DNA from 3 places in the Thalassotalea ponticola genome. Region 2 is predicted to be linked to each of the others. Evidence: predicted binding sites of a transcription regulator. Region 2 holds the regulator's gene; each other region holds the start of a gene.
The links. The regulator sigma-54, encoded in region 2, starts transcription at its own class of promoters, with help from an activator protein. The targets are predictions, from matches to a motif close to GTTGGCACGNNNNTNGNNT.
Positions count from the first base shown of each region.

Region 1: glnA (glutamate--ammonia ligase) is a predicted target of sigma-54. The motif match lies at 2,153-2,171, and genes of this name have one in related genera.
Region 3: ACAY30_RS02435 (P-II family nitrogen regulator) is a predicted target of sigma-54. The motif match lies at 1,778-1,796, and genes of this name have one in related genera.

Region 1 covers NZ_CP166871.1:2,932,492-2,935,779, reverse strand. The annotation lists gene ACAY30_RS12820 (DUF4124 domain-containing protein) at 1-325, opposite strand, end outside; gene glnA (glutamate--ammonia ligase) at 669-2,075, opposite strand; gene typA (translational GTPase TypA) at 2,500-3,288, shown strand, end outside.
Region 2 covers NZ_CP166871.1:429,597-432,884, forward strand. The annotation lists gene ptsN (PTS IIA-like nitrogen regulatory protein PtsN) at 1-380, opposite strand, end outside; gene hpf (ribosome hibernation promoting factor) at 386-673, opposite strand; gene ACAY30_RS01960 (RNA polymerase factor sigma-54) at 697-2,160, opposite strand; gene lptB (LPS export ABC transporter ATP-binding protein) at 2,257-2,985, opposite strand; gene lptA (lipopolysaccharide transport periplasmic protein LptA) at 2,987-3,288, opposite strand, start outside.
Region 3 covers NZ_CP166871.1:539,627-542,914, reverse strand. The annotation lists gene ACAY30_RS02440 (ammonium transporter) at 151-1,395, opposite strand; gene ACAY30_RS02435 (P-II family nitrogen regulator) at 1,408-1,746, opposite strand; gene csrA (carbon storage regulator CsrA) at 2,378-2,551, shown strand; gene ACAY30_RS02425 (helix-turn-helix domain-containing protein) at 2,801-3,288, opposite strand, start outside.

The DNA of each region.
Region 1 (3,288 bases), 850 kb from region 2:
AGGGGGCAACGCGACCGGCAATGTATATGGAGCCTGAATTGTCGCGAATGGTGGCGTGATCTTCAGGTTGGGTGATCTCAACTTCATATTGCTCTTTAACAGGTTCTGGTTTGACGTCGAGAATGGATGTATCCACAGAGGAAATAATGGTTTGTTTGTCTTTGACTTCAATCTCTTCACCGACTTCTGCTGCTCCTGGTTTAGGACTATCGGAAAAGACCATGTTACCGTTTTCATCTCGCCAAACGTACACCTTACTGGCGGCGTCGGCAACAGGTGTTACCAAACTCAGTAAAAGGGTTGTTAATAAGGCATACCTTAACATGTGCTTTCCTAGATAAACGGTACCGAAGTGTATTGCAGTTTAGTGACCCAGATAAGTGAGCGAAAAGCTTACTAAAAGGTCACAACAAGCTATTGTTAATTTAACTAAATATCGCGCTGTTTGCCAGTATATTTTCGCTTGAGCCAAGGGGCAATGGCGATTTATCACACTAGCAGCAGTAGAACTCTCTCATTTGCAATAACCAAACGACGTTTATTTTACTTTGCTATTACACGAAATAGCTCATTGCAGAGAATACCAACCCGGGGTAACACGCCTAACTATGTAATCAGCATAAAAAAAGCCCGCATTAAGTGCGGGCTTTTCTGTTCAGCGAATAGAATTAAACGCTGTAGTACATTTCGAACTCTACAGGGTGAGTTGTCATGTTTAACGTTTCAACTTCGTCGCGTTTAAGTGCAATGTATGCGTCGATCATGTCGTCATCCATAACGCCACCAGCTGTTAAGAACTCACGGTCGTTTTCAAGAGCGTTTAATGCTTCTTCTAGAGATGACGCTACTTGTGGGATCGCCGCAGCTTCTTCTGCTGGTAGGTCGTACAAGTCTTTGTCCATTGCATCGCCAGGGTGGATCTTGTTCTTGATACCGTCAAGGCCAGCCATAAGCATTGCTGAGAATGCTAAGTATGGGTTAGCTGTCGGATCAGGGAAGCGAACTTCGATACGACGAGCTTTCGGTGAAGGTACCACTGGAATGCGGATTGACGCTGAACGGTTACGCGCAGAGTATGCAAGCATTACTGGTGCTTCGAAACCTGGAACTAGACGCTTGTACGAGTTAGTTGACGCGTTAGTGAAAGCGTTTAGTGCTTTAGCGTGCTTGATAATACCGCCGATGTAGTAAAGAGCAGTTTCAGAAAGACCACCGTATTGGTCGCCAGCAAATAGGTTAACACCGTCTTTTGCTAGAGATTGGTGAACGTGCATACCAGTACCGTTGTCACCAACTAATGGCTTAGGCATGAACGTAGCCGTTTTACCGTAAGCGTGCGCTACGTTGTGTACAACATACTTGTAGATTTGTACTTCGTCAGCTTTGTTAACCATGGTGTTGAAACGACAAGCGATTTCGTTTTGACCAGCGGTTGCAACTTCGTGGTGATGCGCTTCAACAACAAGGCCCATTTCTTCCATTACTAGACACATTGCTGAACGAAGATCTTGTGATGAGTCAACTGGTGCTACTGGGAAGTAACCACCTTTAACACGTGGACGGTGACCGTGGTTACCATCTTCGTATGAAGTTGAGCTGTTCCAGTGTGCTTCTTTGTCGTCAATGCTGTACATAGCGCCTGACATGTCTGCTTTGAATTTTACATCATCAAATACGAAGAACTCTGGCTCTGGACCAACTAATACGGTGTCTGCGATGCCTGTTGAACGCATGTACTCTTCAGCGCGCTTGGCAACTGAACGAGGGTCACGGCTGTAACCTTGCATCGTTGCTGGCTCAAGGATGTCACAACGGATGTTTAATGTAACTTCTTCAGTAAATGGGTCAAGCACAGCAGTTGACGCATCTGGCATCAATACCATGTCTGATTCGTTGATACCTTTCCAACCAGCGATAGAAGAACCATCGAACATTTTGCCATCTTCGAAGAAATCTTCATCAATCTGATGGTGAGGAAGAGAAACGTGTTGCTCTTTACCCTTTGAGTCAGTGAAGCGTAAATCAACAAATTTTACGTCGTTTTCTTTAATTAGATCTAAAACTGCTTGTGACATGAAAGTCTCCGTATGTGTGTGCAGGTTGATTATTAAAATTTTTTATTAGCCGTATACCGACCTGATTGACATTTAGTAAGCTAAAACCATGCCAACTTTTCAAGTGATTAATATATAAGGCTATTATATTTATTCGTTTTATTTTCGCGTCCCAGTTGGATCATTCTGGTGCTGCGGTGCACTAGTTTGGTGCACCGCATTGTTGCGGTGCGCTTGAATATCTCATCTACCTGCACTGTCTTTGACAGCCTGAAATGCCGGTTTCCTACTCAAACGGTTTTTGCCGCACAAGCATTTTTATTATTTACTTGCTATGAAACAAAAAACTTCGGCTTATTGCAAGGTTTTAGTTTATAATACGCGCCACTTTTAGTTGTAAGACATTTAGACCGCTCAATTGTGAGCATTAGAAAGGGCAAATACAGTGTTAGATAAATTACGTAACATTGCGATCATAGCGCACGTTGACCATGGTAAAACGACTTTGGTTGATAAGCTACTCCAACAATCTGGTACTTTAGACTCTCGCGCAGACGTTGATGAACGCGTAATGGATTCTAACGATATCGAGAAAGAGCGTGGTATTACCATTTTGGCTAAAAATACGGCCATTAATTGGAATGATTACCGCGTGAATATCGTCGACACTCCTGGTCACGCCGACTTCGGTGGTGAAGTAGAGCGCGTTATGTCAATGGTAGACTCCGTATTGTTGATTGTTGACGCTCAAGAAGGGCCTATGCCGCAAACGCGTTTCGTTACCCAAAAAGCATTCGCACAAGGCTTGAAGCCGATTGTTGTAATTAACAAAATCGACAAACCAGGTGCACGTCCTGATTGGGTTATGGATCAAGTATTCGACTTATTCGATAACCTTGGTGCTACTGATGAACAGTTAGACTTTAAAGTGGTTTACGCGTCAGCGATCAATGGCTGGGCTTCTCTTGAAGAAGGCGAAACTGGCACCGACATGACGCCATTATTCCAAACCATCATCGACGAAGTACCGTGTCCAGATGCTGACGTAGATGGTCCTTTCCAGATGCAAATCTCTCAGCTTGACTACAACTCGTACGTTGGTGTTATCGGTTTAGGCCGTGTTACTCGTGGTACAGTTAAGCCAGGTCAGCAAGTTACTGTGCAAACAGCCAGCGGTAAAATACACAACGGCAAGGTTGGCTTAGTCTACGGTTACTTAGGTCTAGATCGTTAC
Region 2 (3,288 bases):
TTATCGGCAAAATATTGCGCGATACTCGCTAGTGTCTCTAAGTGTTGCTGACAGCGGTCTTCAGGAACGAACAGAGCAAAGAAGATATCCACCGGTTTATTATCGATTGCATCAAAGCCTATAGGTGTATCTGTGGTGATAAGTACGGCGATGGGTTGCTCGTTATTATTGATTTTACTGTGCGGTATGGCGATGCCATTACCAATCCCTGTACTACTCAACTTTTCCCTGTTGATCAGGTTATTGAGTAATTCTTTTGCTGTCGCCGAACTGATTTTGTTGGCCGCAAGCACACTAATTTGTTCTAGAATGTTTTTTTTACTATTGCCCGGAGCTGCACACACTGTGCAGTCCGGTGATAACAAGTTGGCAAGATTCATAAAATTTAATGACTGGATAATTTCGCCTTGTGTTTTAACACTTGACGGTCAAGTTTATCGACAAGTGCATCTATCGATGCATACATGTCCTCATTTTCGGCAGAACCAAATATTTCACCTTGGTTCACGTGTAGCGTTGCCTCTGCGATTTGTTGCAGCTTTTCAACTTTCAATACGACATAAACGTTGTTTATATGGTCGAAGTGACGTTCAAGTTTCTCAAATTTTTGTTCAACATAACCGCGCATAGAGTCGGTAACTTCAACATGATGACCAGAGATATTGATTTGCATAAGCTGTTTCCTTATCGTTGTGCTTACAGTAAGCTTTTTCTTTGGTTAGATGGTGGGATACCCAAAGATTCTCGATACTTAGCTATTGTCCGGCGCGCAACGTTAATACCTTGTTCCGCCAATAATGCAGTAATTTTACTGTCACTTAAAGGCTTCTGTGGGTTTTCAGCGTTGACCAGCTTTTCAATTAGGGCGCGTATCGCCGTCGATGAGCACTCTCCCCCGTTTTCAGTACTGACATGACTAGAAAAGAAATACTTTAATTCAAAGATTCCCCTTGGAGTATGCATGTACTTTTGTGTGGTAACCCGAGAAATTGTCGACTCGTGCATCTCAACCGCTTCGGCAACGTCATTTAGCACCATAGGGCGCATGGCTTCAGGTCCGTGTTCAAAAAAACCTTGCTGTTGTTGAACAATACAGTTAGATACCTTCAACAGGGTATCGTTGCGGCTTTCCAGTGATTTGATGAACCATTTAGCCTCTTGTAAGTGCGAGCGAATAAACTGGCTGTCTTGGGCTGAACTGTTTTTCGCCATAGCAGCATACTGACCATTTATATTGAGCTTTGGTGCAGTATCGGGGTTTAGTTCAACCACCCAACGTCCGTTTTTCTTCACCACACTGACATCAGGAATAATATATTGCTCCTCGCCTTGGGCAATGGCATCGCCAGGACGAGGGTTTAAACTTTGTATTAAGCGCATTACCTCGCGTAACTCGTCTTCTTTTAACCGCGTTTTGCGCATGATACTGCGAAAGTCGCGGTTGGCGAGCAAATCAATGTGTTTACTGATCACTTGTTTGGCTTGCGCTAAATACGGTGTATTGCTGTCAAATTGATTTAATTGGATTAATAAACAATGTTGTACAGAACACGCACCGGAGCCGATGGGATCAAACATGTGAATTCGCTTGAGCACCGCTTCAACTTCGTCCAATTCGATGCGTTCATCGGCGATACTTTCGAGTATTTCAGCAGTACTGATAGTCAGGTAGCCGGCATCGTCTATCGCGTCAATGATCGTCATCGCGATACTGCGGTCGGTATCAGAAAACGGAGTGAGCTCCATTTGCCAAGTCAAATGATCGCGAATTGTTTCACTGGTTTCACCTTGATATAGCGAATCGTCGTCGTTTGGCGGGGCAATGCCGGTCATTGACGTACCGGCGCTGAAGCTTTCTTCCCAAGTCGAATCAACCGACAAATCCTGAGGGATTTCACTGTTGGTAAGAGCTTCACTGGTGGTAATTTGATCGGCGTTATCACTATTGCTCGACGATTGTTGCACATCGTTCATATCGAGATCCGCCATATCATCCGTCGATTGACTATCATCAACCTCAAGCAACGGATTAGAGTCGAGAGCTTCTTGAATTTCTTGTTGCAGATCCAAGGTAGATAGCTGCAACAATTTGATCGCTTGTTGCAACTGTGGCGTCATCGTTAAATGCTGGCCTATGCGCAGCTGAAGACTTGGTCTCATGAGTTAATTGCTTTCCATAAAACGAATTACATATGCCAATTTTGGCGGAGAAAACTAACCCTGCTGATACAGTGTTTGGTCACCTTGTTACTATAACTATAGCGTGAATTTATCACCTAGGTAGACATCTCTCACATGCTGATTAGATAATACCTGATCGGCACTACCTTGCGCGATTAGTTCACCGTGACTCACAATATACGCATGTTCACACACATCGAGTGTCTCACGCACGTTGTGGTCGGTGATAAGCACACCAATACCGCGTTCTTTTAAGTGTAAAATTATTTTTTTTATATCGCTGACTGAAATCGGGTCGACGCCGGCAAAGGGCTCATCGAGTAAGATAAATTTGGGATCAGCCGCTAACGCTCTGGCTATTTCAACGCGTCGACGCTCTCCCCCCGACAGGCTTTGCCCGGTATTGTCGATAATATGGCCAATATTGAATTCTTCGACTAGCGATTCGAGCTTGTCTTGGCGCTGACTCGCGCTGAGTTCTTTACGGGTTTGCAATATTGCCATAATGTTATCGCGTACCGATAACTTGCGAAAGATAGATGCCTCTTGCGGCAAGTAGCCAATACCGTGTCGCGCGCGTTCGTGCATCGGTAACAGGGTCAGATCTACGTCATCTAAGGTCACTGTACCCTCGTCGCTGGCAACCAGTCCAACAATCATGTAAAACGACGTCGTCTTTCCGGCGCCATTTGGACCGAGCAGGCCGACTACTTGACCAGCGTTAACGGACAAACTGACATCTTTTACGACTTTGCGCCCTTTGTAGGCTTTGGCTAAGTGCTTTGCATCGAGAGTAGCGGTCATCTTACTGTTCTTTTTCACTTTCAGGTTCGGTTGTTTTTTTTGATTTTTTATCGGGAGCAATAATGGTGGTAACAATACCCGTGCCATCTCCGTCTGCGGTTAACTGCTCTGTTTCTAGGTTGTAGGTAATAACGTCACCTTGCACCATACTGTCTTGCTGGCTGACCTTGGCATTGCCGCGTATCACTAGTGTGCTGGTATATGGCGAGTAGGTGATTTCATTGGCTTGCAGTTTAATGGTATCGCCATTGTCTAACTGTTGTGAAAACGTTGCCGGCTTTCCCTGCGCCAGATATTTTTTAT
Region 3 (3,288 bases), 110 kb from region 2:
AACTAAGTGGCAATAAATAACAGCGGCTATTTGCCCTTGGCGCAAGACGCCAAGGCAATTTAGTTGACCAAATCTATCGGTAAAAAAAAGGCTAGATAAATCCAGCCCTTATCAGTTATATGTGCGCCATTACATTGCGTTTTTGGCGCCTTAACTTTTCAGTGAAACAAACTCAGGGTACGCTTCAATACCACAATCAGATTTATCGACACCGTTGTATTCTTCTTCGTCACTCACTCGGATACCCATGGTTTTCTTCAACACAAACCAAACGGCGAAGCTGGCAGCAAATACCCAAGCAAATATAACGAATGCACCGTATAGTTGCGCGCCAAAGGTTGCCTCTGAGTTACTAAACGGCACGACCATAAGAGCGAAGAAGCCAACCACACCGTGAACCGAAATAGCACCAACTGGATCGTCAATTTTCAGCTTGTCTAATGAGGTAATTGAGATAACCACTAACATGCCACCTAGTGCGCCAAGTAAGCTGGCAAACAATGGTGATGGTGATAAAGGATCAGCAGTTATGGTTACTAAACCAGCTAATGCGCCATTTAAAATCATGGTTAAGTCGGCCTTGCCCCAAATCACTTTGTTCAACAATAAAGCGGCAATAGCACCCGCAGCGGCAGCAGCATTGGTATTGACAAAAATCTGACCAACCGCTGTGGCATTTTCAGCATCCGAAACAAGTAATTGTGAACCGCCGTTAAAGCCAAACCAACCCATCCATAAAATGAACGTACCAAGCGTTGCCAGCGGCATATTTGAACCTGGGATTGGGAATATTTCGCCATTTTTACCGTATTTGCCTTTACGAGCACCGAGTAAAATAACCCCCGCTAAGGCTGCAGCTGCACCGGCCATATGAACAATACCTGAGCCGGCAAAGTCGCTAAAGCCCGCTTCAGATAAAAATCCACCGCCCCATGTCCAGTAGCCTTCAACGGGATAGATAAAACCAGTCAGTATTACGGTAAAGACTAAAAACGCCCACAGTTTCATTCGCTCTGCAACGGCCCCTGATACGATAGACATTGCCGTTGCAACGAATACCACTTGGAAGAAGAAGTCAGACTCGAGTGAATGGTCTGCATCTGCTGCCTGGCTACCAATTAACGTCGCCACAGACGGTAACATTCCCCCTTCGGCATTATCAACGTACATAATGTTATAGCCAACCAGTAGGAACATAACGCAAGCTATTGAATATAGTGATATATTCTTTGTTAAAATTTCGGTGGTGTTCTTTGAGCGCACCATACCTGCTTCAAGCATGGCAAAACCCGCAGCCATCCACATAACTAAGACGCCCGAAAGCAAAAAGTAAAAGGTATCAAGAGCAAAGCGAAGCTCTGCAACCGTACCTGATAAAGTCGTTAACTCTTCCATCATTTCCCCCTGTTAAAGTGCTGCAGAATCTAGTTCGCCAGTGCGAATTCGCACGGCTTGATCAAGATCGTAAACAAATATTTTACCGTCACCAATTTTGCCGGTATGCGCTGATTTGCTGATAGCTTCCACTACGCGCTCTGCATCTTCGGATTTCACCGCAATCTCCAGCTTCACTTTCGGTAAGAAATCGACTTGGTACTCCGCCCCCCGATAAAGTTCGGTATGTCCCTTTTGACGACCAAAACCGCGTACTTCAGATACGGTTAGACCTTCAACACCAACTTCAGAAATTGCCTCTCTGACGTCGTCCAATTTAAATGGTTTAATTATTGCGTTTATTAATTTCATCTCGCCCCCTAAGTAGTTGCTATCCTATTGCTTTCAATTTGCGTACCACAAGAACAAAAACAATAAAAAACAATAGCTTAATATGAGCTGGTGATATTCAAAGGAAACTCGCGCACCAAATAAGTGCATCAGAACTGGCTCGTTGACCAATTGTTGTGCTTGTTTTGATTGATCATCGCCACTTAAGTTGAGAATTCGTGGCTACCTGAGATTTTGAGATTAAGTACACGTATAAATGAAAACTAAGTTAGATCTTCTTCGTTCTCTAAAATAGCGGCTCTATTAGAGATAATTGTACATTCCGCACTAAATTGACCACGAAACCCGCATTTATCTTCAAGCCTTAAACGGCCAAATCAACTCCCGAACCTTGCCTTGAGCGCTTGAAGTTTACTGCGCCATAAAAGGTATTTACGAAGTGAATTGCAAATAGACTGGAATTGTTCATTAGACGTTGGCGTTCATCTCATCAAAGCTAGCTAATGAGGCATTAACCAAGTCAGCGATATGCAAGTCATGTGGCTTTGTCACAAGTCAAACACTGAACTACACTCTAATTGAATGGGCAAGGACATGCTCTCGACACGGTTACCTTGCTTTTCTTCCATCATTTCAATTAAAAGGATTTACCATGCTTATTCTCATCCGAAAAATTGGACAAACTATCCATATAGGCAACAACATAGCCTGCAAAATTATTTTAATCCAGGGGGAACAGGTGAAAATCGGAATCGACGCACCAGAAGCGGTCAGCGTGCATCGCTCTGAAATCAACAAGCGGATCAAGTCGGAGATAAGAGCATAAAGGTTATTCAGACTTTATATAGTGTGAGCATCAGGAGTTATCCCATCAGTTTCATTGTGCGGCAACTCCTTCGGTGGAAAATTCTTACTTTAAACGTCTCTGTTGTGCCAGACTCGGCCCGTTAGCTATTTCTAATATACGGTAGCTTTGGAGTATTAACGCCACGTCAAGCGACAAATAATTGTAGTCTAAAATTAGCGAGGAACGAGCAAAAGCCAGCTATTTTTTGTCCGTTTAAGCAACTTATTATTAAAACAGTACGCTATCCTTTAGCTCATTGTATATGAGTATTGCTTCGCTATATGATTCGGCTAATGCACCATCTATATTACCATTATTTTTATTAAGCAATAAACTTACTGCTTTTTGAGAACCATTGAGAGCGGCTAATAATAGTTCGTATGGAAGTATTTCAATGTACTCCTTTTCACGCTTTAACTTACCAGGGATGCTATTAATAAAATCAGCTATTTCTTCGGTAGTTAAATGAGGCATGGAAAGTAGTAATTTTTTTTGAACGCTGTAACTACCTAATTTTGAAAAATCTAGTTTAGTTAATTTAAATGGAAAATATATTCGTTCACCTTGCCAGAATACTAAAGCTTGCTCTTCAATTAAAATATGCTGTTCTAAGCATTCGATTTTAACAGTATCCAAAGCTGACCAAAAATAAGTAACTTGATCATTCAAAATGGAAACTGTCACCTCTGAATGATAGTCAGAGTTTTCTTCATACC